2 regions of the Peribacillus sp. NPDC097225 genome follow, and region 1 is predicted to be linked to the other one. Evidence: predicted binding sites of a transcription regulator. Region 1 holds the regulator's gene; the other holds the start of a gene.
What was found. The regulator LexA, encoded in region 1, represses DNA repair genes until DNA is damaged. The targets are predictions, from matches to a motif close to CGAACATATGTTCG.
Positions count from the first base shown of each region.

Region 2: ACIQXH_RS01495 (Y-family DNA polymerase) is a predicted target of LexA. The motif match lies at 12,832-12,845, and genes of this name have one in related genera.

Region 1 covers NZ_JBIWDJ010000002.1:524,545-541,062, forward strand. Annotated here, with positions in the region: gene tkt (transketolase) at 62-2,068, opposite strand; gene ACIQXH_RS08435 (DUF896 domain-containing protein) at 2,300-2,533, opposite strand; gene ACIQXH_RS08440 (YneB family resolvase-like protein) at 2,598-3,254, opposite strand; gene yneA (cell division suppressor protein YneA) at 3,267-3,578, opposite strand; gene lexA (transcriptional repressor LexA) at 3,738-4,361, shown strand; gene ACIQXH_RS08455 (hypothetical protein) at 4,628-4,915, shown strand; gene ACIQXH_RS08460 (GlsB/YeaQ/YmgE family stress response membrane protein) at 5,087-5,323, opposite strand; gene ACIQXH_RS08465 (peptide MFS transporter) at 6,083-7,579, shown strand; gene ACIQXH_RS08470 (VanZ family protein) at 7,672-8,280, opposite strand; gene ACIQXH_RS08475 (YqhV family protein) at 8,649-8,924, shown strand; partial or broken gene ACIQXH_RS08480 (N-acetylmuramoyl-L-alanine amidase) at 9,151-9,842, opposite strand; gene ACIQXH_RS08485 (CotD family spore coat protein) at 10,097-10,363, opposite strand; gene ACIQXH_RS08490 (PH domain-containing protein) at 10,734-11,111, shown strand; gene ACIQXH_RS08495 (hypothetical protein) at 11,424-11,870, opposite strand; gene ACIQXH_RS08500 (GNAT family N-acetyltransferase) at 12,273-12,761, opposite strand; gene glnA (type I glutamate--ammonia ligase) at 13,433-14,767, opposite strand; gene ACIQXH_RS08510 (MerR family transcriptional regulator) at 14,805-15,209, opposite strand; gene ACIQXH_RS08515 (methionine gamma-lyase family protein) at 15,420-16,518, opposite strand, start outside.
Region 2 covers NZ_JBIWDJ010000001.1:299,279-315,796, reverse strand. Annotated here, with positions in the region: gene ACIQXH_RS01560 (hypothetical protein) at 97-252, shown strand; gene zwf (glucose-6-phosphate dehydrogenase) at 295-1,791, opposite strand; gene rnz (ribonuclease Z) at 2,008-2,940, shown strand; gene ACIQXH_RS01545 (squalene/phytoene synthase family protein) at 3,006-3,824, shown strand; gene ACIQXH_RS01540 (ABC transporter substrate-binding protein) at 4,030-5,025, shown strand; gene ACIQXH_RS01535 (ABC transporter permease) at 5,059-6,087, shown strand; gene ACIQXH_RS01530 (ABC transporter ATP-binding protein) at 6,062-6,856, shown strand; gene ACIQXH_RS01525 (MerR family transcriptional regulator) at 7,029-7,580, opposite strand; gene proC (pyrroline-5-carboxylate reductase) at 7,955-8,800, opposite strand; gene ACIQXH_RS01515 (MBL fold metallo-hydrolase) at 9,322-10,317, shown strand; gene ACIQXH_RS01510 (SDR family NAD(P)-dependent oxidoreductase) at 10,314-11,105, shown strand; gene ACIQXH_RS01505 (DUF3221 domain-containing protein) at 11,259-11,792, shown strand; gene ACIQXH_RS01500 (NlpC/P60 family protein) at 11,849-12,508, opposite strand; gene ACIQXH_RS01495 (Y-family DNA polymerase) at 12,905-14,164, shown strand; gene ACIQXH_RS01490 (YolD-like family protein) at 14,190-14,522, shown strand; gene ACIQXH_RS01485 (iron-sulfur cluster biosynthesis family protein) at 14,625-14,948, shown strand; gene ACIQXH_RS01480 (alpha/beta hydrolase) at 14,995-15,903, opposite strand; gene ACIQXH_RS01475 (YqkE family protein) at 16,028-16,291, shown strand.

The DNA.
Region 1 (16,518 bases):
CATTTACTGATATAAGAAAAACTGACACCTCATAAATAGGTGTCAGTCAGGTCTTACTCAATTATTTAACAAGCATCTCTTTCACACGAGCTACTACATTTTCAACGGTAAAGCCGAATTCTTTCATAATTTTACCGCCTGGAGCTGAAGCGCCAAAATGATTAATGGCTAAAATTTCACCTTCATCCCCTGTATAACGGTCCCAGCCAAAAGGTGAAGCCATTTCGATAGCCAGACGTTTTTTGACAGCCGGGTTGATTACACTTTGTTTGTATTCCTTGGATTGAGTTTCAAAACGATCCCACGATGGCATGCTGATAACGGAAACTTCAATTCCTTCCTCCGACAATGCTTGCTGTGCTTCGACAGCTAGATGAACTTCAGAACCAGTAGCCAGTAGCAATGCATCCGCTACTTCTTTTTTAGCGTCTGATATAACATACGCACCTTTTAACACACCTTCATAAGCAGTTTCTGATGTGTTTTTGATTGTCGGTAACCCTTGTCTTGTTAACACAAGTGCCGTTGGTTTATCTTTAGACTCAATAGCGACCTTCCAAGCTGCTGCAACTTCATTACCATCAGCTGGACGAATCACACCAAGATTAGGCATGGCACGTAATGAGGCTAATTGTTCGATAGGCTCATGTGTCGGTCCGTCTTCACCAACAGCGATACTGTCGTGAGTGAATACATATGTTACAGGAAGTCCCATTAAGGCAGCCATTCGGATGGATGGACGTAGATAATCAGAGAATACGAAGAATGTTCCACCGTAAACCTTGATGCCACCATGTAGCGTCATCCCGTTCAATGCTGCTCCCATAGCGAATTCACGTACACCAAACCATATATTACGTCCACTATAATTTCCAGGCAATAGATCTGTAGCACCTTTGATGGATGTATTATTTGATCCTGCTAAATCGGCTGAACCTCCAATAAGGCTAGGTAGTTTTTTCGCTAATGCATTCAATACTTCTCCACTGGAAGCACGCGAAGCCAATGTCTTGCCTTCTTCATAAACTGGAATTTCCTGATCCCAGTCTGCAGGTAGTTCACCTTTTATAGAAAGCTCCAGCTGTTCTGCGAGCTCAGGGTACGCTTCTTTATATTTATTAAAAAGTTCATTCCATTCTTGTTCTTTTTTATTTCCAGCTTCTACACATGCTTCATTAAAGTGTGCATATACTTCATCCGGAACATAAAAGTCTTCTTCGAATGTCCATTTGTAAGCTTCTTTTGTCAACTTCATTTCATCAGCACCAAGAGGAGCACCGTGAGCGGCAGACTTACCAGAGCGGTTAGGAGAACCATAACCGATTACTGTCTTCACTTCGATTAAGGTTGGACGAGCTTCATCAGTCTTTGCTTCTTCAATGGCTTTTGCGATTTGTTGTAAATCGTTGCCGTCTTCCACTCTCAGATACTGCCAGCCGTATGATTTAAAACGGTCTGCTACACTTTCACTGAATGATTGGCTAAGATCTCCATCAAGAGAAATATCGTTTGAATCATATAAAACGACAAGTCTTCCTAGTTGAAGATGGCCTGCTAAAGAAGCAGCTTCAGCTGAAACGCCTTCCATTAAGTCTCCATCCCCACAAATACTATATGTATAATGATCAACTACATTATAAGAATCACGATTGTAGCTTTCAGCCAAGTGACGTTCTGCCATTGCCATACCTACAGCCATTGCAATCCCTTGGCCAAGTGGTCCAGTAGTGGCATCTACACCAGCAGTATGTCCGTATTCAGGATGCCCAGGAGTTTTACTTCCCCATTGACGGAAACCCTTTAAGTCATCCATTGTCAAGCCGTAACCTGATAAATGCAGGAGACTGTATAATAGCATGGAACCATGTCCTGCCGATAAAACAAAACGGTCTCTATTAAACCAATCAGGATTTTTCGGGTTATGATTCATATAATCAGTCCACAGCTTATATGCCATGGGAGCTGCACCCATAGGCATGCCTGGATGACCTGAATTAGCCTTTTCAATTGCATCGATCGATAATGTACGAATTGTATTAATAGAAAGTGCATCTAATTTATCTAACATGTGTAAAACATCCCTTCCTGTAGTGTACCTCTTTATATTATATTGACTAACTTAATATCACAACTAAAATAACCATTTCTTGCACAGCTAATTCAATTTTCTACTAATTAAGGATTTACCAAGGTTAGGTTAAACCAAAAAAGAGAATACATACATCGATGCATTCTCTTTTTTCACTTTACATTCCTCATGAGTAATCCTAATGATGGGGCCATCATCAGTCCTTATTGGTTAATGTAAACCTTTTTTTTCTTTAATGTTTTTTATTTTTTGAGGCGTGACATCATTACCTTCTGGATCGATAACTTTAACATTTTCTAGCGTATCAGCCATTGAACGTCTAAATGTCTCCAAATACTCACTTCGTAAGGAAGTTTGCTCTTTCGCCTCTTCTACAGTTAAGCCCTCTCCCTTAGCTTTTTTAGAAAGTTCATTGATACGGGCCATTTTTTCTTTTGATAGCATAATTTTTCTCCTTTATATATACGGATATTGACATGGTATTAAAAAAAAAGTGAAATTACAAGTTCTATGATTGATTCTCCGGTGTACCTTGCTGGTATTCCAAGAATCTGCGGTGTACCGTTGCTTTTGACACTTCATAGCCAAAGCCTCTCAGTGTTGCCGCAATCTCCGCAAAAGTTAATCCATTCGAACGCAGTTTCACAATTTCTTCTATGGGTACTTCTTTACGATCCCTACCAGTGGAGTTTCTTTGGTTCTTCAGGTTTTTCTGGGGCCGGTAGCCATTTTCAACGGCCCTAAGCATACCACGTTTAATTTTCAGGTTATGTAGTTTACGTTGATATTCTTCTACAATACCAACAATTTGGATAACCATGGCATCAGAGTCCGATAACTCTAATTCACCATCATGAGAAAGTGTGAAGATCTTCACTCCTTCTTTAAGTACAACATGAAACAAGGCAATTTTAGCATTACCTCTTCCCAACCTAGTTTCATCTTGAATCAGGAGAACATTCGCTTCCTTTGTCTTAAAAAGATCAAGCATGTCAAATATCCCGTCACGGTTCAGTTCGTAACCACTTGCCTGCTCTCTTATTATTGAAACGACTTCCATGTCATTATGTTCTGCTAACTTTACTAATTCCTCTTCCTGCCTAGCTAGCGAGGTTTCCTGCGTTTCTTTTTCTGTACTTACCCGACAATAGATGACTGCTTTCATATGAACCTACCTTTACTGCTTACTAGCCAAACTTTGGACTACTTTTTCACTTTCAACTGGTATGACAATGATTTGACCTGCCTTAATCGTATCCGCCCTTACACCGTTATACTCTTCTATCCAACCAATGAATTCTTTTTTTGTCAATTCGGTTTGACCATATTCTTCTGAAATCTCCCATATAGTATCACCTTCGTTAATTTCAATCGAAAGGAAATCCCTATTTTGATTACTATCTAATGTGAAAGAGAATAAAATAGACAAGATAAATACAAATCCTGCTAATAGAATCGTATAAATATTATTTTTGCAAAATGTCTTCATTAATATCCCTCCATAGCGAATGTACGTTCGTTTTTAGTTGATGATTGAATTATAATACGAACGTTTGTTTCAGTCAACAACCAAATTCGAACTTATGTTTGTATAGCATGGAGAGCCATGCTATAATATAGCAAAGAATTATAGAGAAGAGGTGCGTATATGACTAAACTATCAAAACGGCAGCAGGATATTCTTGATTTCATAAAAGATGAAGTTCGTCAAAAAGGTTATCCACCTTCCGTTAGAGAGATTGGCGAAGCTGTGGGACTTGCATCAAGTTCGACTGTACATGGACATTTATCTCGTTTGGAAAGCAAAGGCTTAATCAGACGCGACCCAACTAAACCAAGGGCCATTGAGATTTTAAATATAGAAGAATCTAATAACATTCCAAAAACAAACGTAGTTAACGTACCACTTCTCGGAAAAGTAACCGCAGGTATGCCGATAACTGCCATCGAGAACATAGAGGAATACTTCCCTCTTCCTGAAAGTATGGTTCCACATGATGATCATGTGTTCATGCTTGAAATTATGGGTGAAAGTATGATTGAAGCAGGAATTCATGATGGAGATTATGTCATTGTAAAACAACAAAGCAATGCCAATAACGGAGATATCGTCGTGGCCATGACGGAAGATGATGAAGCCACCGTTAAACGATTCTTTAAGGAACCGGATTACATACGGCTTCAGCCAGAAAACTCCAATATGGAACCTATCATTCTAAGAGATGTAACCATTCTTGGAAGAGTGATCGGGCTATATAGGCAAATTCATTAAAAGCGCGCAAATTGCGCTTTTTTTTTATTATTTTAAGTCTATGTATTTCATCCCATGTATATGACAGAAAGAATACTATAATATTTTAATAGAGATGTTAGTCGATTAGATTAAGCCACTTAACTTACATGTTATGATGAATCTAAATATAATTGTAATATCAAAAGAGCTTTGATCAATAAACCGAGTCAAATAAACAAGGTATAATTCTTTTATATCCGGTGAAATTAGTTCAATAGACATTTCTTTTTGAAAGTGGTGTTACTATGGATTTTCCGACGATACATACGAATTTTTGGGATGCTGTAATTGCCATTCCAACTATCATGATTTTGACTCAAATCATAAAATACCTCTTTCCTATCCCCCGAAGTTACGTACCCACTATTGCTTTATGTCTTGGTTTAATCCTTTCTATATTCATAAGCCATCGGCATCACTTGACTACTGGGATTTTTATGGGATGGTTTTACGGATACGCCAGTATCGGTAATTACGCCGCACTTAAAACAGCTTTAGTTTCTTTTAGGAACTCTGATAATCATTCGGATTGATTAAACACTGATGGATTCTTCGATCGAAAACCTTTATTTTATTACGCAAAAAAACTGTCCAGTATTGTTGAACAGCATTTTCAAGCAATAATGGACACATATAGATCAGCTTTCTCTAAACCATCTACACGTGATTCTGGCAAATTCATTCAATCTTGTACCCTCTGCTTTCTACCTCCATCTTGTATTTCTCATGATAATGGATACAATAAACACAACAATTATGGCACCCAGTAACGCAGGCACAATGTAAAACCCTTCTGTCTCAGGTCCGATTGGCCCTAATATTGCAGTACCAAGCCATGCTCCAACAAATCCAGCAATGATATTTCCAATAATTCCACCCGGCATATCCCTTCCTAAAATCAGACTTCCCAGCCATCCAATTATTCCACCAACAATTAACATCCAAATTAGCTCCAAAAATAACCACCTCCTTTCTCTAAAATTTATGAAATTTTTTTATTAATAGAACAGACTTGTGACTAATGAAAATCACTTTAAGCTCCTCAGTCAATAACTTATCGGCTGTTTATATACTTCTACCTATATAGGTACTATAAAAGGCCGCCCTAAAAAGGCGGCCTTTAGTGTTTTAATCTTCCGTTTTCCCTACTCCAAAAAAACCATCCGGTAGGAATGATTGAAAATTATTATTTGGTTATAATAATAAATACCGCCAGACAACTGCAATTGTCTGGCGGCACCACATGGTAAAAAAGAAAACAATTAAATTGCTTTCTATACCAGAATAAGTATTTTAGCTTCTTTTGTCGATATGACAATATTCCTATTTTCAATATTTCACACTATTTCCTACTATATTTTTTAAAATTTCAACCTTATTCATCATCATTTTTCCTACACATTCATTTAAAATCAGATTTCCATAGTTAGTTGAATGGTCTTACAATTCGAAATTCTAATTTACCGTTTTTTGGATTTATATCAGACTAAATAGTACTTTTTCATTTCAAAGTGGATTTAATCGAATTTTAGACTCCTAATATATACCTTATTACCTATTTATGCTATTTCAATAGTCCTGTATTTCACAAAAAAAGGATATAAATACACCTTATTAAGAACTATTGTTAAAATACACTAAATATTCTTTACAACTGCTCTAAGAAAAGTTATTATACTATAATAAAAGGAGGAGAATGTATGTCATCATCAATAAATAAACAGAAAATTTTGGATAGCATTCCTCAAAAAGGTTTTTTCGGAAACCCTAAAGGGCTATTCACACTTTTCTTCACGGAGTTTTGGGAGCGCTTCTCCTATTATGGTATGAAGGCCATTCTTGTATACTATATGTATTATGAGGTATCTAAAGGTGGACTAGGTCTTGATGAAAAAACATCTCTAGCCATTGTATCCATCTATGGATCGTTAGTATATATGTCCGGAATTATTGGTGGCTGGTTAGCCGATAGGATTTTCGGAACACAAAAAGCCGTTTTTTATGGCGGTATATTGATTATGCTTGGTCATATTGCACTTGCGATACCAGGTAGCATATCCATGTTCTTCGTTTCCATGATACTAATCGTTATAGGTACAGGTCTTTTAAAACCTAATGTATCCAGTATTGTTGGAGATCTATATGCGGAAGACGATAACCGTCGAGATTCGGGTTTCAGCATATTCTACATGGGAATAAATACGGGTGCATTCATTGCTCCGCTTATTGTCGGAACAGTTGGAATGAAGTACAATTTCCACCTTGGATTCGGTATTGCAGCCGTTGGTATGTTTATTGGATTAATCGTCTTCATGGCTACAAAGAAAAAAAATCTGGGACTTGCAGGAATAACCCCTGTCAATCCTTTGGCTCCGAATGAAAAGAAATCTGTTTACACCAAGATTGGGCTAGCTATTTTAATTATTGCCATCATTTGTGCAATCGCTATCTCAAATGGTCTCTTAACACTTAATAGCTTTATCGGCCTTGTTGGTATTCTTGGAATTCTTATTCCTACCATGTATTTTATTGTCATGTACCGTAGTCCGAAAACAACAGCTGTTGAGCGTTCACGTTTACTAGCCTATATCCCTTTATTTATAGCAGCTGTCATGTTTTGGGCCATCCAAGAACAAGGCTCAACTATTTTAGCAAATTATGCTGATAAACGGACACAGTTAGAATTTGCAGGTTTTCACATTTCACCAGCATGGTTCCAATCTTTAAACCCATTGTTCATCATTACTTTAGCTCCTTTATTCGCATGGTTATGGGTTAAATTAGGGAAACGTCAGCCAACTATACCTCAAAAGTTTTCAATTGGCCTATTCTTTGCTGGTCTATCATTCCTAGTAATTTTGGTTCCCTCTTATTTTGGAGGAGCCGGTTCATTAGTTAGCCCATTATGGCTTGTACTTAGTTATTTCCTTGTAGTAATTGGAGAGCTATGCTTGTCACCTGTTGGTATGTCAGCTACCACTAAACTTGCTCCATCTGCGTTCTCAGCACAAATGATGAGTTTATGGTTCTTAGCCAATGCAGCAGCACAAGCATTAAATGCTCAAATTGTAAGATTTTACTCTGCGGACACAGAAATGGTCTATTTCGGGGCTATCGGAATCACTTCATTGATTTTAGGATTTATCCTATTGGCAATATCACCAAAGATTCAAGGCTTTATGAAAGGCTTACGTTAACAAATGTAAAGCCAGCTTCTCCTATCATGGACAAGCTGGCTTTTTTTGTTTTTCGTCAAAACTGTATGTTACTGGACCCTACCGGATTTTCATTATGCATTCCGCTTTGCGGGGATAATATCTATCACTTTCACGAACCAACGATACAAGAAATATCCCAAATATACCCCAATAAGGTTCAAGATCAGATCGTCTATATCCAAACTTCCTCTTTGAAAAACATACTGGCATATTTCTATGATTGAGATTGAGAAAAAGGGAATAAGAAATCTTGGAATACCGGTCATCTTTTTTCCCTTTCTGGATAGCAGGTACAATCCAAATGGAATGAATAATCCTACATTTGCACTTAGATTATAAAAAGAAACAAGCCAATTCGAATCACCAGTTAAATAAGGGCTGATTGTAGATAACGGGATAATATTATACGAATATTCCTGTCCTTCAGGTCGGAAGAAAAGTAAAACTAGCAAAGAGAAACTATAACCACTTATCGCTACCTGCCAATACAATCGGGGTAGTTTTATTGTTTCCCCCCTGACCAATAAGACGATCATCAACACAGAGACTACAATACAAACCCATACAACCATGATCACCCAAGGGTTCAAATAGAATAGGAGTTGAAGAAAAATAGGTAGACCACCGAAGAATAACCCCTGTGAGAACAGAAGCGTAAGCAATAGCGTTTTATAAGTCATATGGGGCCCTCCTTCAAACGAATACCATTACATCCTAGGCTATTGAGGACATACCGTCAATATGAAAGATATAGCGCTTGGTACAACACTCATAAGATTTCCTACTTTTTCTCTCCGTTGACATACTCCTTAACACGTAATTTCTGACCGACTTTTATTATATATATATATATATTGGTATCTATCGGCTATCGTACTGTTTAGCCAAGAAAGATACCGTGTCACCTGACTTCCACCTGACCCCCTTCATAAAGTCCATAACGATGGGTTTTTTCAAATGGAACGACCACCGGGATAGGATAAAGTTGTCCTATTTTTTAAAATAGATTCATAAGATAAACGTGCACAAAAGTTCGGAGGGGAAAATCATGTTTATAGCTTTTGAAAAAGCCGTTCTTATAATGGGTTTACTTCGTTTGCTTTCGGGAAGTATAGAAATATTCGCAGCTATACTCATGTTAAGACTTAATGATATCGAAAAAGCGTTGGTTGTGAATAGTTCCCTCGCACTCGTTGGACCTATAATACTTATTAGTACAACAGCTGTTGGTTTATTCGGGATGACCGAAAAGCTTTCCCTCTTTAAAGTTTCATGCATCTTAATAGGAGTGACCATTATATTTATTGGAATAAAAAGCGAATAATAAGCATAAAACAATCATTCTCAATAAATGGGATTGCCCATGATAAAACATTTCGGCACCTTTTTGATTTCACCAACGATATTTTCAGATTATCTACATATATGACAGCCATTTCTACAATTCACTTAATCAACTTCTTTAATCTCAATAAGAGAAGGGATTAGATATGGTGTGTAGTGTGGTATCTCGAAGTACTTGATAATGTTTCATTCACCATCCAGAGCTATCATTTCACTCGCAGTTTTTGACCGATTTCAAGGTAATTGGGTTTAACCTTAGGGTTCAGAGCTAAAAGTTTAGACACACTTGTTCCATATTTTATGGCAATGCTATAAAGAGTATCACCCTTTACAATCGTGTGAGTGTTACTTGGTACCTCCTCTTTCCTTTTCAAATTGAATGATTTAACGATTCCATTGATATGTCCTTGAGCCAAATTTTCAATAAAAGCACTCTTTTTCAACTTAGAGGCATCAGAAACATTATCGATGAAGCCATTTTCAGTCAATAAAGCAGGCATAGTGGATTCCCGAAGCACATGTAAATTTCCCGTTCTTTGCCCACGATCTTTCAAATCCACAAGTTTCAGAATTTCAGCGTGGATATTATCCTGGTACTTTTTAGTAACCTGATTAGTGGATGTATAAATATAATCTTCATATCCTTGTCCACCACCGGCATTAATATGGACGGACAAAAAGAAATCAGCTCCCCAAGCATTTGCTTCGTTTGTCCGTGCCGATAAGGACGGATACGTATCTCCTGTACGACTCATCTTTGTCGATACATTCTTATACCGTGCAAGAAACTCCCTGATTTTTTTAGCAATTTTTAATGTAAGATCTTTTTCTTTCAATCCATTTCCTATAGTGCCTGAATCTTCCCCCCATGACCTGGATCAATATATATTTTCACCATAATTATCACCTCCTATTAATTCTATGTATGTCCCCTATAAATGCTTGTACATATGTCATTTGATTACCCTCAAAGCAGTGATACACGACTAAAGAACTTGCATAATACAGGGATGGCCCTTATTAGAATGACAGTACAGCATATATTCTTTTAAATTCAAATGATTATTAAATAAAAGTATGTTCTACTCTTTGAAACTGACTACTTCTTAAAAAGAAAAGGCGCTCATGTCTGATGAGTGCCCTACATGTTAATTATCTATTCCAAAACGGTCTGCAACGATTAGAGTTATTAACATTGCTTCCGCAGTCTAAATTTTCTTCCACTGTTTCATATACTTCCCGTTCCCTTACAGGATAATAATGTTCATTTCTAACAATGGTTCTATTTACATTGATAACTTCAGTAGGGTGTATATGCTTCACTACCCGTCGATTCACTCTGGTATTAACAACCGTTTCAGTTGGGCTAGTAATCACTTCTTCCCTTTGTTCACGGCACTTCCTACAATTACAACTCATTATAAAATCCCACCTTTAATTAGTTTTAGTACTTACAGTGTAGCTTATGAAGTAAGGTGGTAACTTGTACTAAACGAATACACTAATTTTTATATTGGTCAGGATAATATAAATGAAACCACTGAATAAGTCATTACTAGTCAAAAATAGATCATTTGTATTTATAATCAAAGTAATACAAGAATAAAGGAAGTTATACGGTTCCCCTCAACAACACTGCCAATTAAAGATAAAATGACCAAAATTGCCCGCTTACAATACTAATTCAATAGTGCTACTATTTATTTAGGTTTTTTTACCTATTTTAAATATAAGTCAAAAATTAAACACGGATTTTTAGAGTAAAACCAAGTTTTAAGGAGGAAATAGCATGGGATTCTTAGATGGATTAATCGGTAATGCTTCAACGATAAGTAAAGATGAAGCAATAAAAGAACTAGAACAGATTCTAGCGAATGGTGAGGATGTAGATGCTGCGTTTAAATTAATAAGAGATTTGATTGTATTTACAGACAAACGCCTTATATTAGTGGATAAGCAAGGAATTACTGGAAAAAAGGTAGAATACCATTCCATACCTTTTAAAAGCATTTCCCATTTCAGCGTAGAAACTGCTGGACACTTTGATTTAGACGCAGAATTAAAAATATGGATTTCAGGTGCACAAACACCAGCTGTATCGAAACAATTCAAAAAAGATAAAAGTATTTATGATATTCAAAAATTATTAGCTGCAGTCTGTGGGTAATTCAACGAATATTGATTAGCATAGTTGAAAGAACAAAGGCTTGTTTTGGGGACTCTTATATGGAAGAAAGTAATATTTAATATCAGTGAAATTAACACCAGCTTTCAGATGATAACCAATAGAAAATTGCCGAACTGTATACAATCCTGGTCTCTCGGGCTTTATGCTTGTTCACCCTTTGCACCTCCCGTTAAAAAAAACGGTTTTTTCGGATATAATATGTAATTTATTCATTATGATGTATACAATAAGTAATATATGCACGTAAATCATTACTTATTGTATAGCATCTAGAACAAATTGCTTACATATCTATTCAGGTTTAATTTCAATTGTAAATGAGCCTTCTTCTTTAAGTATCTTCATATAGCGATTATCATATTGATCCTCTTCGTACCAAGGTACATAAATATTTTTTAGGGGCTTTTCATCTGTATCTAATAGTTGGATATACATAATGTCATGGTAATTAAATAATCGCCCTAGAATATTAGGTCTGTCTTCCACCTTATTACTTGTAGGATTATTAATATATGCACCAAGAAGATCATCATTATCCGTTGGGGAGTATTCAAGTTCTGTTTGGTGCGTATATGAAATTTCTAAATCTATACGGCTGCTATGATAAGAATTTTCTAATGCATGATCATCCTTTAAAGGTGTTAGTTCAGCATATGTTAGACCTAAAACACGCTCTGTTGGAATGACAATTGATTCACAATTCTCAAAAACCACTTCTATGTACTTAGCATTATCCATTTGAGCTCACTTCCTTTTTATTATCTATATAGGTAATTATAACAATAAAGGTAAAGTAAAATGTGATTTATTCATACAATCCCTTTCTTCCTAAACTTACTTGACCTTTTTAATTCACGATGACACTTAATTTTAACTTTACTTTATAAGAAGTCGTGTGAAACATACTTAGAAAGTATCAAAGTTAATATAAATAAAATAAAATAAAGCCCGTCAGATAAAGTAGAAGTTCAGTTGTGCCATTAAAGCGCCCTTTTATGGAATAACCAAACAGCTTCTTATAGCTTATTTAGTCTAATAAAAGTTCCATAAAATACTGAAAAGAAAACAATAAAAGGAGGTAGGTTATTTTAATAAATCATCGACCATGAGTCTCCAAATCATGTGATGATAGCCTTCGTCTCAATAATTCTCTAAGAAATAATCAGGATCTCCATATTTCTTTTTCCAGATTTTTTGTGCACTTATATATCCACTATCTAAACAAAATTCTTCTATACCCTTATTATGCAGTGTCAAATATATTTTATTTAATAGTAAATTACCTATACCCTTCCTTTGGTAGTCAGGATCCACAAATACTGTACCCACCTCGTTTAGATTTTTTAAAGCATTATCTGTACATTTACTTATAAGATCGCTTGCTGCACCGTATTCAATTGTACCGATTATTTTATCTCCATCTAAAGCAATCAGAAAAAATCGTTTTTCACCATTACTTTCCAAGTCACTTTCTAAGTAGGTTTTCTTAGCTTCAATTTCGTTTTCTATGTCCTCTAGCTTATCCCCTATACCTTCTTTAATAAATATATCAGTTATTACTGTTCTAAAAAATTGATTTAACTCTTTTATATCCTCAGTTCTTGGCCTTCTAATCTCTAAGTTAAGCACTCTAGAGCCTCCTTAAACTTAATACCAATTATTTAAAATTACTGTTAAGGACTTAATCATTTTTTTCAACAAAGGTGTTTATCATATTACAGATAAGCGCCCTTTAACAGAATAACAAAGCAATTCCAAGGTTTGTTTGAGTAAATATTTGCTTAATCCCCATTTGTTAAGGTTACATGTTCATCAATTGCACATTTTATATTTTCTTTAATGTTATAAAAATGAGGGGCGATCTTAAAAATAGAGTTGAAATATTGAGCCTAATCTACCTTTCTTGCTTATATGATTGATATTGATATTCTATTTATTATCCTTTTTTCCTCCTATTCTTATTTACCTATCCTGCTCGGTTAGTTGAATAGAGGGAAAAATAATATAGTTAAAATAAACCCCTATTATCGGCATCACCGAAGAAAAAACGAATAACATCTTTCACTAAGATTAAAGTTCAACTCTCAACTTATAAGTTGAGAGTTGAACTGCGACATAAAATTGATAGTGAATACTGATGTAGTAGGGCTAAAGGTTAAGTGAACAATTTCGGTGCATATATAAACAAAGTTTTGTCGTGAGTGTGGGTGTTTTGTGTATTTAAAAAGTAAACATAAATATAAAGTATTCACCCACAAAATAAAAACCCTCAACGCTTAGAGCGTCAAGGGTTCAAAGAATTAATACGTGCTCATATATTGTTCGCGTTCCCAAGGGTGAACTTGTGTGCGGAACATATCCCACTCGATTTCTTTTGCTTCGATGAAGTGTTCAAGTAAATGGTCACCTAGAGCATCCTTGATGACTTTATCCGCTTTTAATGTTTCTAATGCCGCGTATAAAGTAGATGGAAGATCGATGATGCCTTCTGCTTCACGTTCTTCTTTGTTCATGACATAGATGTTACGGTCCACTGGAGCTGGAGGAGTCAGATTATTTGCGATTCCGTCAAGACCTGCTTTTAGGATGACCGCAAGTGCAAGGTATGGGTTTGCTGCTGGATCGACACTACGTACCTCAACACGAGTACTTACTCCACGTGAAGCCGGGATACGGATTAATGGGCTACGGTTTTTAGCGGACCAAGCAACATAGCAAGGTGCTTCATAACCAGGTACTAAACGTTTGTATGAGTTAACAGTTGGATTAGTTACCGCTGTAAAGTTTGGTGCATGTTTAATGATACCCGCGATAAATTGTTCAGCTGTTTTGCTTAATTCTAATTTACCTTCTTTATCGTAGAAAGCATTTTTGCTTCCCTTAAATAGAGATACGTTACAGTGCATACCTGAACCATTCACACCGAACAATGGTTTTGGCATGAACGTTGCATGTAAACCATGTTTACGGGCAATCGTTTTAACGACCAATTTGAATGTTTGGATGTTATCACAAGCTGATACAGCGTCTGCATATTTCCAATCGATTTCGTGTTGTCCTGGGGCAACTTCGTGATGCGATGCTTCAATTTCAAAGCCCATTTCTTCCAGTTCAAGAACGATATCGCGACGGCAGTTTTCCCCTAAGTCAGTAGGTGCAAGGTCAAAGTATCCACCTTTATCATTTAATTCTAGAGTTGGTTCGCCTTGAGCATCTAGTTTGAATAAGAAGAATTCAGGTTCAGGTCCTAAGTTAAAGTTCGTGAAGCCCATTTCTCTTGCTTCAGCGAGAATTCGTTTTAGGTTAGCACGAGGGTCCCCATCAAAAGGTGTTCCATCTGTATTGTAGATATCGCAAATCAGACGAGCAACTTTACCTTTTTCTGATGTCCAAGGGAAAACCACCCATGTATCTAAATCAGGGTACAAATACATATCTGATTCTTCGATGCGTACGAAACCTTCAATGGAAGATCCGTCAAACATCATTTTATTATCAAGTGCTTTTTCCAATTGACTAACTGGAATTTCTACATTTTTGATTGTTCCTAGGATATCAGTGAATTGTAAACGAATGTACTTTACATTTTCTTCTTTTGCTAAACGAGTAATATCTTCACGTGTAAACTTTGCCATTTTCAATTCCCCCTAAATAATAGTTCATATTGATATTTCATTTGAAAAAACGCGACATATCACCTTGTCGGAGAGATGTGCGATTTCTAGTGCCTTGGAGAAGCTCTGCTCGTAAAAGCTTACGCAGTTCGTCATCACTTAAGTCACGTCTTATTTTCTCCGCCTGTTCAAGATCTTGTGATTTCGGTAAATTTTGTTCTTTTACAGTAAATATCTTCTTAATGCCAGCGAGATTGACGCCTTGTTCGATCAAGTCTTTAATCTCAAGGAGTCTATCAATATCGTTTAAAGAAAAAACGCGCCGGTTTCCGTCTGTTCTCATAGGAGTAATTAATTGATGCTCTTCGTAATATCGAATTTGACGTGCAGACAAATCAGTCAGCTGCATCACAATTCCGATGGAAAAAAGAGGCATAGAACGCCGAATGTTGTTGCCGCTCATTCTTTGCATCCTCCTTTGTTTATCTTGATATAATCATAGTATATGGTATTTAATATGTCAAGGTGATGTTACCTTTTATGACATAAATTATTCATAAAAATTGAATGATTTGTAACCCATTGAATATTATGACTATTTTTCTTCATGAGAATCCAGACATGCTGGGTTCTCATGAAGTGTATTTCTTAAACTAACGGCTACCATCTCATGTTACAAATGTATCAATTCTTTCTCCATTAACGAGTTCACCGCGGTCAATACAGCCATTTTGACATGGGCATATGTTAAGCCACCTTGAACATAGGCAACATAAGGAGGCCTTGTCGGTCCATCTGCCGTCAGTTCAATGCTAGCTCCTTGGATGAATGTTCCTGCAGCCATGATTACATCATCTTCATACCCTGGCATATAAGCAGGGTATGGAGTAACATGTGAATTAATTGGGGATGCATATTGAATTGCCTGGCAAAAAGCCACCATTTTATCTTTATCATCGAATTGGACAGACTGAATTAAATCGGTACGTTTTGCATCCCAACGAGGGTATGTATTCATCCCAATTTTTTCTAAAAAGGCTGCTGTGAACATCGCACCTTTTATCGCTTGCCCGACGACATGTGGCGCAAGGAAGAATCCTTGGTACATTTCCTGTAGGCTATATAGTGAAGCCCCTGCCTCCGCTCCAATACCTGGGGACGTCAAACGATAGGAACACGCTTCAACTAAATCTTTTTTACCGACAATGTATCCGCCAGTCTTCACAATTCCGCCACCTGGATTTTTAATGAGAGAACCCGCCATAAGATCTGCCCCGACATGACAAGGCTCTTCCGTTTCCACAAATTCGCCGTAGCAATTATCCACGAAAACAACGATTTCTGGATTGATTTCCTTGACGAAAGAAATCATTTCCTTTATTTCATCGATTGTAAAGGAAGGACGAGTCGCATAGCCCTTTGAGCGTTGGATGCCTATCATTTTCGTTTTCGGATTGATTGCTTGTCTGACGGCTTCAAAATCCACACTTCCCGATTCCATTAACGGTACCGCATCATAACCTATTTGAAAATCGCGTAAGGACCCAATTCCAGAACCCCTGATCCCGACAATTTCTTCTAATGTATCGTATGGTTTTCCAGTTATGTATAGCAATTCATCGCCTGGACGTAAAATCCCAAATAAGGCAGTGGATATGGCGTGTGTACCGGAAATGATTTGAGCACGAACCAGTCCTGCTTCCGCACCAAAAACATCGGCATATATTAATTCGAGCGTATCACGTCCGATATCATCATATCCATATCCTGTT
Region 2 (16,518 bases), on a different contig from region 1:
GTAAGATTTATAGCAACCATCTTTAACAGTTTATGTACCTGTATAAAATGTATGGGATGATGAGCGTATAGTGAAGCAAGAAAAGGAGTGGTTGAATTGATGCACTTCATCTGGATGATCGTAGCCCTTGTTTTATTTTTTGTGGTTATTGAATCAAGTGTGACTTTTTGGCTTAATCATGGAACAGATTCAGAATCGAAGGATTTTATCCATGCCATTCGAGAGAAAATCATCAAAAAGAGTGCCTCATAAAATAGAGAAGAGGATGCAGGTTCACTGCATCCTCTTATTAGTTTACTGATTATTTCTTTTTTCTTTTTCGATTTGCCACCAAACATGTCCATCTTCTGCTAAAAGCTCATCGGATGCTTTTGGTCCTGTCGAACCCGCTTCATAATTGGGGAAAGAGGCTTCTTTCGTATTTTCCCAGGCATTCGAAATGGTATCGACAAATTTCCAAGAAAGTGCGACCTCATCCCAATGTGTAAAGTTTGTGGCATCTCCACGCATGCTATCAAATAAAAGCTTTTCGTAAGCTTCAGGTGAATTGATATGTTCGATTCCTTTGTTGGAAACCGTCAACTTCACTGGCTTCGTATTCATCGTCGTTCCCGATTTCTTCACATTTAAGTAAAGGGAAATACCCTCTTCAGGTTGGATATGGATGACAAGAAGGTTTGGTTGCAAGGTTTCTTCGGTTTTGTAATAGAGATTCATTGGAATGTCTTTAAATTGAACAACGATCTTCGTTGATTTTACATCCATTCTTTTACCAGTACGGATATAAAAAGGAACACCCGCCCAGCGGAAGTTATCAATCATCAATTTACCCGCAACATAGGTTTCTGTATTAGATTCAGGATCGACATTCAATTCATCACGATAAGCAGGGAGTGTTTGTTCCCCTACCGTACCTGAGCCATATTGACCACGGACGAAATATTCTTTGACTTCGTCCACTTTCATTTGTCGGAGTGACCGTAATGCTCGGACCTTTTCGCTGCGGACTTCTTCTGTAGTCAAGGCAATCGGAGGTTCCATGGCAAGCAGGGCGACCATTTGCAATAAATGGTTTTGGACCATGTCCCGTAAGGCGCCACTCGTTTCATAATAACGCCCACGTTCCTCGACACCAAGTGTTTCACTTGAAGTAACTTGGATGTTGGAAATATAACGGTTATTCCATAGTGGTTCGAATAAGGCATTGGAAAAACGGATGACTTCAATGTTTTGTACCATTTCTTTGCCCAGGTAATGGTCGATTCGATAAATTTCATCTTCAGCAAATGCGGTACGTATTTGCTCATTCAAGATTTGTGCTGTTTCAAAACTGTGCCCAAATGGCTTTTCGATGACAAGGCGTTTGTAACCCTTGGTATCGGTCAAGCCTTGGGCTTTTACCTGTTCGGCAATGGTTCCGAAAAACTCCGGTGCCATCGCTAAATAAAAGATACGATTGCCTTCCAGATCATACTGGTCGTCTAAATTATCAGCAACCTGCTTTAATTGTAAATAGGACTCTGAACTAGTTACATCATGTGAATGATAGTGGAAATGGGAAACGAATTCATCGACCTTTTCCTCCTCATGTCCAAATGTCAGGATGGAGTCTTTTACACTTGCTTGAAACTCAGTATTGGTTAATGGCCTTCTGGCGACACCCACCACTGCGAATTTATTGATTTTTTCCTTTTGGAATAGTCGATATATCGAAGGAAACAGCTTTCGTTTCGCTAAATCTCCGGTAGCGCCAAAAATCATGATTAATGCTGTAGGTTTATTTTCTGTCATGTTAGAACCTCAACTTTCTGTAATTTCTGTCTTAAAGTTGGATATGTACTAATTCTTAATTTTACGGTTAGCTTTCCCTCAAAGCAATCTATTTGCGCATTTTTTCGTAATTTCATTAAAATCTTCAAAGAGACTGAATTTTAAAAGTTGAAAAATGAATCAGGGCCTCTGTTATGCTATAGTAAGGTATAAAGTTTTTGCAACGGAGGTAGGAATGTGGATTTTGTTTTTTTAGGAACGGGTGCTGGTGTTCCGGCAAAGGCGCGTAATGTGACGGCAATCGCCCTTCAATTATTAGAAGAACGGGGAAAAGTATGGCTTTTTGATTGCGGGGAAGCGACACAGCATCAAATTTTAAAAACGGCGGTTAAACCACGTAAAATTGAAAAGATTTTCATAACGCATTTGCATGGTGACCACATCTTTGGTCTTCCTGGTCTTTTAAGCAGCAGGTCTTTTCAGGGTGGAGTCGAAAAATTGACGGTGTACGGCCCAAAAGGCATTGATGCTTATATCACGACGAGTTTACAAGTGAGTGCCACTCATTTGAAATATCCATTGGAAATCATTGAAATTGAGGAAGGCGTCATATTCGAAGATGACCAGTTTACCGTGACGGCCCTGGAACTTGATCATGGCATTTATAGTGTCGGTTACCGAATCGTGGAAAAAGATCGGCAGGGGAGTTTACTGGTTGACCAGTTGCGTAAACAAGGAGTGCCACCGGGTCCCCTTTATAAAGCATTGAAAAATGGGGAATCGGTCCGTCTTGAAGATGGCCGGACCATTAATGGGAAAGACTATCTTAGTGCACCACAGAAGGGCAGAATTATTACGATACTTGGTGATACTAGGGTTTGCGACAATGCCCTCGTCCTTGCCGACTCAGCTGATTATCTCATCCATGAAGCAACCTTTTCTGCGGAAGAAACGGAATTGGCAACGGCCTATTTCCATTCAACTACTATACAAGCGGCTGAAACTGCCAAAAAAGCGGGGGTTAAGCACCTTGTTTTAACACATATCTCCTCACGCTATACTCTTGAGGATGCAGAACGGTTAAAAGAGGAAAGCAGTGCAATCCTTTCGAATACAACCATGGCAGAAGATTTATTGTCGATTAAAATCCCTTTATATGTACAAGAATAGGGAAATCATTACGATTATTTGGTATAATAGTTCAATTGCTTATTGGATATAAGGAGGGTGAAAAAATGACTGAACAAAATAATTTACATAACAAGGCGATGGATTTTCTTTTGAAAACAAGTCGTACTTTTTTTATCCCTATTAGTTACTTGCCATCAGGATTACAGGAAGCCATTGGTTCGGCATATCTTTGCATGCGGGCCATTGATGAAATTGAAGACCACCCGAATCTAGGTGCCGAAGATAAAATCGCCCTATTGCAGGCTGTTAGCAGCCTATTGAAAACCGATTATCGTAAAGAGGACATCCAGGCTGTTTTTGAACCATATAAGGATGTGCTTCCGGAAGTGACCTTGCAACTTGGAGATTGGATGGATTATTGTCCTCCAGGTGTGCTTGGTAAGGTCCTTGAGTCTACCAAGGAAATGGCTGAAGGCATGGCGAAGTGGGTTTCGAAGAATTGGCAAATACATGATAAGGAAGAGCTTGATGAGTATACCTATTATGTCGCTGGTTTAGTTGGGGTGATGCTCTCTGATATTTGGAAATGGTATGATGGAACAGATACGGATCGCAATCTTGCCATTGCATTTGGACAGGGCCTTCAAACGGTCAACATCCTACGGAACCGTGAAGAAGATGCAGAACGCGGCGTGAATTTTTATCCGAATGGATGGGGCTTCAAAGAGATGCTGAGCCATACAGAATATAATCTTGAATTGGCGGATAGGTACATTGAAGACATCGAGACAAAGGATATTGTCCATTTCTGTAAAATTCCTTTGGAATTGGCTAAAGCTACTTTGAAGGCGTTAAAAGAAGGAAAAGAAAAAATCGATCGGTCAACGGTTACCACTATCGTAAACCAGGTCGTCGATAATTAAGAAGAGCAAGCTACTGTATAAAGTTTATACAACTTTATACAGTAGCTTTTTTATTACTTCATAAGAGTAATCGTAAAATTCTAAAAATTTAAAAAATACATTGGAATAGTGGCAGTAAACGATTATAATTTAGTACATAAAAGCGGAAAAGTTGACTTCGTTAGAGAGACAGAATTTTAAAAAAAGAGAAAAGCGGAGGAACATTATGAAAAAGAGATTATATTCAACGGCAGCCTTGACCTTGATTACTGGAATTTTACTTGCAGGGTGTGGAAATGAAAACGAGAAAGACTCGGCAAAAAACGAAAGTGATAAGGATGCTTTCAAAGTCGGAGTGACACAAATCGTTCAGCATGATTCTTTGGATCAAGCATATGAAGGGTTTCAGGCTGCTTTGAAGGATAGTGACATTAAAGCAAAATATGATCTCCAAATTGCTCAGGGCGATCAAAACAACAGCCAGACGATAGCGAATAACTTTGTCGGGGATAAAGTGGATTTGATTTTTGCTAACTCGACGCCAAGCGCTTTAAGTTCATTGAATGCGACTAAAGATATTCCAATCGTCTTCACTTCTGTAACTGATCCAGTAGCTGCGGAACTTGTTACGTCCATGGAGAAACCAGGTGGAAATGTGACAGGTACGACCGATTCTCATCCGGATGCCATCAAAAATTCCATGAAGTTCCTGGCAGAAGAGCTTGGAGCGAAAACAATAGGGACGGTTTACAATACGGGCGAACAAAATTCAGTCGTTCAAATTAAAAATGTGAAAGCGGAGGCAAAAAAAGCGGGCTTGAAAGTCGTGGAAGCATCCGTCTCGACTTCAGCCGAAGTTAAGCAGGCAACGGAATCGTTGATTGGAAAAGCGGATGCTTTCTATATCATTACGGATAATACAGTAGTTTCAGCGTTAGAATCGGTGATTTCGGTAGCGAATGACCAGGATATCCCCTTATTTGTCGGGGAACTTGATTCCGTGAATGCAGGCGGTTTCGCAGCATATGGCTTCAGTTACTATGATATTGGCTACGAAGCAGGCCAGAAAGCGGTAGAAATATTAAAAGATGATAAAAAACCGGGTGATATCGCGGTTCAATATCCTCAAAAATTAAAATTGGTGATTAATGAAACAGCTGCAAAGGAAATGGGTGTTGAAATAAAAGAAGAATGGAAAGCAAATGCTGAGTTTGTTAAATAAGCTTTTGCGTTATTCCAGGGAAGGAAGATAAAAATGCCAACAGCCATATTTAACTCTTTTGAATCTGGAATGATCTATGCGATCATGGCACTTGGAGTCTATTTGACATTCAGAATTCTCGATTTCCCGGACATGACGGTCGAAGGTAGCTTCGTGACAGGAGCTTCTGTCGCCGCTATTATGATCGTCAATGGTTTCTCGCCGATTATGGCCACGTTTTGCGCCATGCTTGCCGGATTTGTGGCAGGGACGATGACAGGGCTGCTGCATACAAAAGGGAAGATAAATCCGCTTCTTGCCGGTATTTTAATGATGATTGCGCTCTTTTCCATTAACTTAAGGATCATGGGGGCTTCGAACATTCCCTTGCTTTCTCAAACGACGATTATCACGAACATCTCAGAAGCATGGTCTCATACTGGTTTGGATCAAATGTTTAATGGGATTTTTTCAATCATTGGCCTTGGTGAAAGTTTGCCAAAAACATGGGGCATTCTCATTGTCATGTTTATTGTAGTAGTAATGATTCAACTGGGGATGTCCGCCTTTTTAAAAACGGATGTAGGCCTTGCGCTTCGGGCAACTGGTGACAATGAAGCGATGGTCAAGAGTTTTTCGGCTCATACAGGGAATATGAAGATATTAGGCCTTGCCATCGGGAATGCCCTAGTTGCTTTCTCTGGTGCTTTAGTTGCCCAGTACAATGGTTTTAGCGATATTGGGATGGGAATCGGGATCATCGTAATCGGTCTGGCCTCCGTCATCATCGGGGAAGCGTTATTTGGCGCAAAAACGATTGTACGCGCCACGCTAGCTGTCATTGGGGGAGCCATCATATATCGTATCGTCGTTACATTGGCGCTACGTGTAAAATTCCTTGATACGGGTGATGTGAAATTAATCACTGCGCTTATTGTAATCGGTGCCTTAGTCATCCCGCAAATTTCCGAAAAACAAAAAGAAAAAGGTCGTAAGAAAAAAAGACTCAAAGAATTGCAACTGCACCGTATCGAGCCTACAAAGGGGGAAGAGGAATTTGCTGCAGCTAAATCAGATTTATAAGGTCTTCAATGAAGGGACTCCGGATGAAAAGCTTGCCCTTGGCAATCTGGATTTACAGCTGTCAAAGGGTGAATTTGTAACGGTCATTGGCAGTAATGGTGCTGGGAAGTCCACGTTGATGAATATGATTTCCGGTAAGACCCTTCCCGATGCTGGTGATGTCATCATTGATGGCCAAAATGTATCATCGATTGAAGAACATAAGCGGGCGAAAATGATTGGGCGGGTTTTCCAGGACCCCATGCTCGGAACGGCCCCGCACATGACCATTGAAGAAAATATGGCCATCGCGTATGGCAGGACGAATCGAAGGGGTCTTGGCTTTGGGGTAACGAAAAGACGGAAAGAGCTTTTTAACGATAGCCTGAGTACACTCCATTTAGGATTGGAAAATCGGATGAATGCAAAAGTGGGGTTATTATCGGGAGGGGAGCGTCAGGCATTATCGTTATTGATGGCGACCTTCACCGATCCGAAAATCCTGCTTCTCGATGAACATACAGCTGCTCTCGATCCATCCAGGGCAGAGCTTGTTACAAGCCTGACGAAGGAAATTGTTGAAAAGAACCGGTTAACTACATTGATGGTGACTCACAATATGCAGCAGGCCATCGATCTTGGTGATTCTTTAATCATGATGGATAAAGGCCAAATCATTTTCGAGGCAAGAGGCCCGAGAAAACAGGCACTGACTGTTGATAAGCTCTTGAATGAATTCCAGCGTATCAAGGGTGAAAAAATGCTAAATGACCGTGCGGTGTTGATATAAAGTGAAAGAGGCCTAGCGCTCAAGGTGAATGACCTTGGACCGAGGCCTCTTTTTTCGGCGGAATCGGAAGGGTTTACTATCGAGTGACTGAGTCTCGCCTTACGGAAGGCCAAGAGAACGGGTTGACTGCAGAGGACAGTGGACGTTCGGAGAGAATTCAAGGTCCTCCTGCTTAATCGCTATCAGCTGTGCTCCAAGGAGAATTGTCATCTTTTTTGGTTCCAAAAAAGTTTCTCATGAAGGACTTTTTCTTTGTTTTTTTAGCGGCGGCAGCTTCTTCGGTAGCGAGATAAAAATCTGCTGGTGGAATGGTGGCCGCTTCTAATGCTTCAATACGGGCTTCAAGTTTAGTGACGAGCTTATGCATGTCTTCCATTTCACTTCTATGCTGTAATAGTTGATAGGAAACAACGTCATCCGCTTTTGTTTTCAGACTTTTTTCGAGCCTGGAGACTCTTTCGTTTAGGTGATCTTGTCCTTTTTCCGACTCAATAGGTTGTTTAACAGTGGCCTTTCTGGTCTTCTTTTCTGAAATGCTCACCTTTTGTAAGACCACTCCCTCGTTCAGCTGGTCTTGGATTTTCCTCAATAAGTCAATATCTTCCTCCGAAAACTGGTAATGACCTAGCTGATTCCGTTCTACTTCCATGTTCAATTGGGTAACCCAGCGTTGAATGGTACTATGAGAAACGTTCAATAACTTGGCAACTGCACTTGTATTCATCTAGATTCCCCTCCTTTTGGTTGTAGAATTCTAGATAAAAGAAGCGATTCCTTTGCCGTTGACAAAACAAGTACTGATTCGCCAAAGATAGTGGATTTCCTACCTGTTTTTGCTGCCATGTCGATTTTATTTACCGGTACCGTCGTATTTCCAGTGGGTGTTCTTCCCGACGTAATTCAATCATTTCGGAGGGAAAAACATATTTGCCAAGTAAGCTGGATAAGCGGGAAGGGGATTTTAGAAATATTCGATTTGAAATATGGGTTAATCTTGAAGGATGGATGACAGCTTCTCTTCATTATCTTAGTCATGGCCATTTAGACACAATAGGCTGTTAACTCCCAGTTGGGAATCAACAGCCTGTTTACTTGTTGTTATTGGGGAACTACATATTTAGCCAGCTCTTTACTGATTTGATTTCCCATCCGCTTGGATTGTTCGGTGGCTTCTTGAACACAGGAGATAAATGCTTCTTGTACATGATGGGCTTGAAGTGCTTTCAGGCCAGCTTCCGTTGTCCCTCCCGGTGAAGTGACTTCTTTTCGCAGTACCGCTGGTGTTTTTGGCGATTTCTGCAGCATCTCAGCTGCACCGGTTAAAGTCTGAAGGATTAATTGCTTTGCTGTTACGGCATCAAGGCCAATGGATTCCGCGGATCTTTCCAGAGCCTCGACCAAATAATAAATATAAGCGGGACCGCTTCCGGATAAGCCCGTTACGGCATCAAGCTGTGTTTCTTCGACAATGGCAACTGAGCCCACCGTTTCGAAAAGTGTGATGGCCGTCTGCAATTGCGATTCAGTTGTATGTGCATTGGCCGATAGGGCAGTGGCTGACTTTCCAACGGCTGCCGATGTATTAGGCATAGCCCTTACGATGGCGACCGGTTTGGCTGCAATCCCTTCAAGGCTTGCCGTATGGACCCCTGCCACAACGGAAATGAACAGCATATCTTCCCGGATGTATTCCTTTATGGATTGTATCGTGGTTAAAATATCTTTTGGCTTTACTGCAAGTACTACTATGTTTGCATTCTCTAGTAGTTGCGGAAGAGACCGTGTTGGGGTAATCCCATATTGTTCTGTTAGATAAGTGAATCGTTCATCATTTTTTTTGTTGGTCACAAAAATGTCAGCCGGGTTTATTACTTGCTGAGTGACCAAACCGGAAATGATTGCTTCGGCCATTGATCCAGCCCCGATAAAAGCTATTTTTTTCATTTCACTCACTCCTTTAATGCATACTAGTAACGGTCAGTTTTCCCAAATAAAATAAAAAAGACCCCTCATCCAATAAAGGACGAAAGGTCTGGCTTCCGTGGTACCACCTTTGTTCAACTCCTACAAAATAAAAAGGAAGTTGCACTTGAATCCGCTAACGTGGGATGAACGTCAGTTTTACTGAAGGCTCATAAGGTAGGTTCAATAATAGAGAGGACGGTGAAGCTTTTCAGCACATTTAAGAACTTCACTCTCTTTACGCCATCCATTATTTACTTGGCCTCAATCATAGCCGTGCCGTCTTTAATTACTTGTGATTATGAAGGATGCATGAGTACTCTGTCAATAGTAATATATGCTGAGCCTTAAAATATAGTCGTTAATTATGTGAAAATAATGACAATGTTCAGGATTATATGTAAAATAGTGATTACATACACAGTTTTCTAATAAAATAAGGAAATACCAAATTTTACGGATATATAAGCTTATTTAAATATAATATTAAGGTGGAAATAGACATGGTGAATTGGAATGGGGATATCGCAAAGCTTTCTCTGCCGACGCCGTTTGCAGTGGGCGATGTAAATGTTTACATAGTTAAAGGAGATGCCTTAACTTTAATTGATACGGGGGTTAAAACCGTACAATCAAAAGAGGCACTGAATGCTGGACTTGGGGAATTAGGGCTGCAACTATCTGATATTGAACAAATAATCTTGACGCATCATCATCCAGACCATGCTGGTGCACTCGATTTCTTCGATAAGAAAGTCCCGGTGTATGGTCATAAAAACAATCAGCGGTGGCTGACTCTAAGCGATGAGTTCCTTGACACCCATAATTCTTTCTTTCTAGACTTTGCAGGGAAATTGGGCGTGGCTGAAGAATTGAAACATAGATTGACCCATGACAAAGAAGAAATCCAATTCCTTAGTAAAAGGAACATGCAAGCACATTTGGCTGAGGGTGACGAACTTCCGGGCCTTCCAGGATGGCGAGTGATCGAGACTCCTGGTCATGCGCAAAGCCATGTTTCCTTTTATCGGGAGAGTGACGGCTTAATGATTGCAGGAGACCACTTACTTGCAAGAATTTCGCCTAATCCATTAATGGAGCCACCCTTGATTGTGGGTGGCGTTCGTCAACGGCCATTGCTTCAATACAATGCCTCCCTTCAAAAACTATTAGACTTTCCGATTTCTAAGGTTTATTCAGGACATGGGGGAGAAATTGATGGAGAGAAAGTGTCCGATTTGATTCGATATAGATTTGAGCGACAGCATAATCGGGCCATGCAGGTGAAAAGCATGCTCCAAGAAAAACCTTTAACGGGATTTGAAGTGTGTCAGCGTCTCTTCCCAAAAGTTTATCGTCAGGAAGTCGACTTGACACTCTCGGAAACGGTCGGTCAGTTGGATTATCTGGAGGATTTGGGTGAAATCGAATTGGAAATGCAATCGGGTGTCATTTTATATTCAAGTGCGACGACAGTTTCTAAGGGGATAATCTATTGAGTAAATTAAGCGGGAAAGTCATTGTCATTACCGGGGCTTCGGGAGGAATTGGAAAGGAAATTGCGATTCAATCTGCCCGACTTGGGGCAAGACTCGTTCTTTTGGCAAGGAGCCTGGATAAATTGCAGACTCTGAAGGAGAGCCTGACCAGCCAATACGGGGTCGATGTTTTTGTATGGAAGTTGGATGTTTCCGATACAGAACAAGTGGAAAGGGTCTTCGTTGACATCCACGACCAGGTCGGCACCGTGGATGTGTTGGTCAATAATGCCGGGCACGGTACGTTTAAAGAAGTCCTTGATACGGATTTAGAAGAGAGTAAAGGGATGTTTGCTGTCAATGTAATCGGCTTGATGGCCTGTACGAAGTTTGTGCTTCCACATATGAAGCGCAAACAAGCGGGCCACATCATTAATATTGCGTCACAGGCAGGGAAAATTGCAACACCTAAGTCCACACTTTATTCAGCCACTAAATTCGCGGTGCTTGGTTATTCGAATGCTCTCCGGCTTGAATTGATGGAAGACAACATTCATGTGACCACCGTTAATCCTGGGCCAATCGAAACCAACTTTTTTACTATAGCGGATGAATCCGGGACATATATGAAGGGCATTAAGAAATTCATGCTTAAGCCTGAGGATGTAGCAGCCAAAATCGTTGCTGCCATGCTAACTAATAAACGGGAAGTCAATCTGCCCGCCTGGATGAATATGGTGAGTAAGTTTTATACCTTGTTTCCAAGAATCACTGAGACCGTTGGGAAAAAAGCATTTTTTAAAAAATAGATACTTCTAAATATAAGTGAAGATTACTATTTTAATAAGAAATTAAGGGAGTGTCATCTGACATTCCCTTTTTTTGAATTTATTTGGATTATCTTTCCATCTTATGTAACCATTTCATTGGTGAATTCGTCTGTTTTATAGGAGGGATTTTGTATGAAGCTCGTTATGGGAAAGTCTTTTATCTTTTTATTCCTTTTTTTCATTCTGGGAAGCTGTCAATCCTTCTCTGAAGAGCAACCCCATAAGTCCATTGGCAAGGGAGAAGAAGGATTCATTACAGATTTAGATGATAAGCGGATTCTGATAAAAGGGACGTATTACAAGGTGAAAAATCATACGTATATACAAGATGAACATGGGGCAAAGCTCAGTTATTCAGACTTGGCAATCGGGATGAAAGTTAAACCATGGTACGGTGGAGAGGTCGAAGAATCATTTCCTTCGAAAGCGGATGCAGAATTGATACGGATTTTAAAGGATGAAGAGAGTCTAGAAGAGCAAAAGGCCGTAACTGCTGCACTTGAGCATGTGACTAAAGCTCCTAGTCAGCGTTTCATGGTTCTTGAAATCATTCATTTCCCTTCCGAGCATGTATACAATATTGAAATGATGAATCGCTCCAACTTGGACGCATCATTTACTGTGACCGTAGACGATTCTACTGAAGAAATCTTATATCTAAAATAATAAGGGGGCAGAATCAAATAGATTCTGCCCTGCTTTGTTTTAACCTCATGTTTTTTTTATAAAGTTTTTGCACCCAGGTATTTTGGCGCCCAATAGGAGTTATTCATATCGGTGATGGTAATTCCTTTAGAAGAGGAAGCATGAATGAACTGATTGTTTCCAATGTAGATTCCAGCATGGGAAACACCCGTCTTTCCAGAAGAAGTATCAAAGAATACAAGATCGCCTTTTGATGGCGTTGATACTTTCAATCCGGTATTCCCGTAAAGCTGGGATGTTGTCCGTGGTAGGGTAATTCCTTGTGATTTTTGGAATACATAATAGATGAACCCCGAACAGTCAAATCCTGCTGGTGTCGTGCCAGCCCATTTGTATGGCGAGCCTATCAATGTTTTTGCATAATTAATCATGCTTGTATTATTGACATTATAAACACCGAGCGCATTGAAGGTATTTCTTCCTGCAATCCCATCGGCAGTCAATCCTTTAGCTTTTTGAAAGTTTTTTACGGCAGTTGTTGAATAGGTTCCGTAGTAAGTAGTCGATGAACCAGTATATGTGAAATAACCTTTAGTTTTTAATAGGGTCTGTAGTTGTTTGACATCACTATGTGTCATTCCGGGTCTGAGGGTTTGATCTCCAATATTTGCAAACGCCTGAAGTGGCGTCAGCATTAATGCAGAAGCAACAGCAGCTGAGGCAATCCATTTCTTCATGTATCTCATTTCCTCTCTCTATCTCTCTATTTTTCTTTAACAATATTATCCTACAATACCATTGTGACAATCAAACCAGTTTTTGATTACATTTTCATTACAAAAAATAAGTAGTAATACTTAGTGAAAATCAGCGAAATCGTTTTTCTTAAATAGTAAAAGGGTTAAAAGACTCGGTTCCCCTTTTAGGCAAGATACCAACTAATTATATTTATAAAAACTAGTTGGATATAATGGATTACTTTTAAATTAAAGGGTATTTATGGGTATTTAAAAAGTTCCCATAAATAGGTGGAAATTTGTCATGAAACTTCCATTGAATGCGAACGTTTATTCGTTTAGAATGAGGGATATAATATAAACACGAACATATATTCTGTATAGGGTGAAGAAAAAATGGATTATAGCATGATGCCGAAACAATCAATTATGTGTATTGATATGAAAAGTTTTTATGCTAGCTGCTCAGCGGTCATGCATGGATTGGACCCGCTCGAATGTTATTTGGCAGTGGTGGGTGATAAGAATAGGGAGGGGAGCATTGTGCTTGCGGCTTCTCCAAAGCTAAAGAAGGAATTCGGTATAAAAACCGGTTCCCGGAAGTTTGAGATACCGAAAGATCGACGCATTCTAGTCGTTGAACCCAAAATGGCCACTTATTTGAGAGTTTCGACGGAGATTACGCGCTTGTTTCACCGCTATGTTCCAAAAGAAGCGATTCATGTATACAGTGTGGACGAAAGTTTTTTGAAAGTTGATGGAGCGGCTTCTTTATGGGGGGATGCCTGGAATATTGCCAGGAAAATAAAAGATGACATTGAAAGGGAATTACAGATTCCAAGTGCAATCGGGATTGGGCCGAACATGCTGATGGCGAAGCTTTCTCTTGATCTCGAGGCCAAACATACAGGAATAGCTGAGTGGACATATGAAGACGTACCAGCTAAGCTTTGGCCGATTTCTCCGCTTCGTGAAATGTGGGGGATAGGAAGGAGGGTGGAAAAGACCCTTCATGGCATGGGAATATTCACTGTCGGGCAACTTGCCAATTATGACCTTCAATTGCTTGAAGCGAAGTTCGGGATTATGGGCAATCAGCTTTATCATCATGCCTGGGGAATCGATTTGTCAGATCTCGGGGCGCCGATCATCGAGGGGCAGGTCAGCTTTGGTAAAAGTCAGATTTTACTCCGTGATTACAAGGAAGAACACGAGATCAAGCAGGTTATGGTAGAAATTTGTGAGGAAGTCGGAAGAAGGGCTCGTACCCATAGGAAGGCTGGACGGACGATCAGTCTGAGCATTGGTTATAGTAAGGATGAGTTTGGCGGTGGGTTTCATCGCTCCCGTTCGATTGAGGAACCGACAAATATCACAATGGAATTGTATAAAGTCTGTCTTGAACTTTTTTATGAAAACTATCATAAGCAAAAAACGGTTCGTAGCGTTTCGGTCACACTCTCGAATATTGTGGATGATAATGAGATGCAGCTGACTTTATTTGATGCTTCACGGTGGAAAAAGCGGGAATTGAGTTATACCGTTGACCGCATTCGACATAAATATGGTTCAAAATCACTGTTGCGCGCGGTTTCGTATACGAAAGCCGGGACGGCCGTTTATAGAAGCGGATTGCTTGGCGGGCATAAGGCTTGACAAAGTCGTCAGAGGAGGAAAAAGAATGATTCATGATCGGGGGCGTATCAAATGGACATCCATGATGCTACCGGAACATGTGAAGATGTTGCGGGATTGGGTGGCGGAGGATAGCCATGAAGCAAGACGCATTCTCGATGAACAGCAGTTTGAAGAAATGAATGCTGTGATGGGGGAAGCGATGGAAGAAGGTAGAGAGGTCATGATTGCCTATTATGACAGAACCCGATACCAGCTTTTAATCGGAAGCATTCATTATTATGATGAATGCTTGCAAAGACTTCATATTATTGACCATTTTCAGCAACCACATTATATTCAACTTTCCCATATAGCGGATGTAAGATTGATGGAATAAGAATGGTGGGATTATCCCCATGGATGCACAAGAGTGCGGGAAAAGGACAGGGGTCCTTTCATCGTTTATAATGGGGGAATGGAACGAATAGGGGGAAATGAGATGTACATTGAATGGACAGATAGAGCAGCCGAAAAACTTTCCGATAAAATACAGGGAAAAGAAGGACATTTACAGTTGAAATATGATACAGATGGCTGTGGTTGCGTAGTAAGTGGCGTGACAGCTCTTTGGCTCGTTGACGAGCTTGAGGAGGATAATCAAAAAGTGGAGACCAATGGAGTTCCCCTTTATGTCGAAAAATCTAAAATGATTTTTCTCGATGATATCATGACAATAGACTTTGTGGTCGAAGCAAACTGCTTTCAGCTAAAAAGCCCGAATCAAATCTTGAATCCAAGGATGAGTTACTTTAATAAACTCTAAAAAAAGCAAAGGGAGAATCCCGATAGTCGTGGGATTCTCCCTTTGTCTATTTCAATACAAGCTGTTCGAGAAATTGGTCGATCCGTTCCTCATATTCCTTGGGATTAGCATTATATGATTGTGCGTGAGCCCCGTTTTTTGCGAGGTAAAGTTGTTTTGGTCCTTTTTTTGCTTCATATAATTCAAGTGTCATGGAGGCGGGAATGAAAGTATCAGGTTCACTGTGAATGAACAGCACTGGTTTTTCGATAGTACTAATGAAATCTATCGGTGATACTTCGTTCGTCCAATATCCATCACGAAGTTTGATGAACATGCGCCCAAGTGGAAAGATGGACCAGGTTGGAAAAGGGATTTCCATGCCGATTTGATGTTGAATTTGCTTTTCAAAATTGGAAAATGGACAATCGGCAATATAAAAATCTGCTCCATCTTCAAGCATGCCCGCATATAGAAGAAGGGTCACAGCCCCCATGGATTCACCATGAATGCCGAAGAAAAGATCTGAACCTTTACGTTTTTTTAACTCGTCAATCACGGCTTTCAAGTCGAATTTTTCATAATGTCCATAGCTGCTTGTTTTCCCACCGGAGTCTCCATGACGACGGTGATCGTAGATGACCGCATTGAATCCACGCTTAAGGAAAATGTTCATGTACTTGATCGAGTTCGTTTTATTTTCTGTCACGCCGTGAGCAATAATGATCCACTTATTCGTAGGATGTGGTTCAATAAACATGCATTTCAAGGAATACCCAGATGGAGAAGGTACCCAGATTTCGCTTTTAGGCAGGGTATCAAAATCCTCTTGAATGAACCGTTTAGCCAAGACTTCACGATCTTTGATGAAATCATCTTCCTTCTTCTTCATGTACATGAGCCGATTAGAAAAATAAATACCGATGCCGACCATATACGTCAAGATGCCGGCAATTGCGAGACCCCATTTTTTCATGGTGAACCTCCTTGTTTTTAGTTTATTTTACCATGTTGAAAAATAAGAAAATACTGTTAAGAAATCGTCACGGGTAAAACCGGAGTCATGGTATAATAATGTATAATGTCAGGGGGTTTTAAGGATGAAAAAGAAACAGCCGCGCAATCAAAATCAAAGTAAAAAGCAAGAAAAAGAAGCATCGTCATCATTGAAACTTGGTGATATGCTCAATCAAGATATCATGTCGCAGCTTCGCCAAAAACAAAAAGAATTAAACGATGCGGAACAAGAGAAGAGAGCAGCAGAAGAAGAAAAGAAACGTCAAGAAAGAAAACAGCGTGAGAAAAATAAATCATTCGAAGAGCTGTTGGGTGAAAGTGATCTTAACTGGAAAAACTATAAATGATTTTAAAGAAATCGGGATGTTTATTATGACCCGACCAAAAAAACTATAAATGGAAAGCATCTTCGTTGGTACCCATGTACTTATAACGGGGATGTTTTTGTATGAAGAAAATGACATGGAACAAATTAAATTCCTTCGTAATTCTGTTTGGATGGCCGAATCGCTTTATTTTATAAAGCATAACGATTATATTAAAAGTAAGTTTGATAGGTACCCGCTTATCGAAT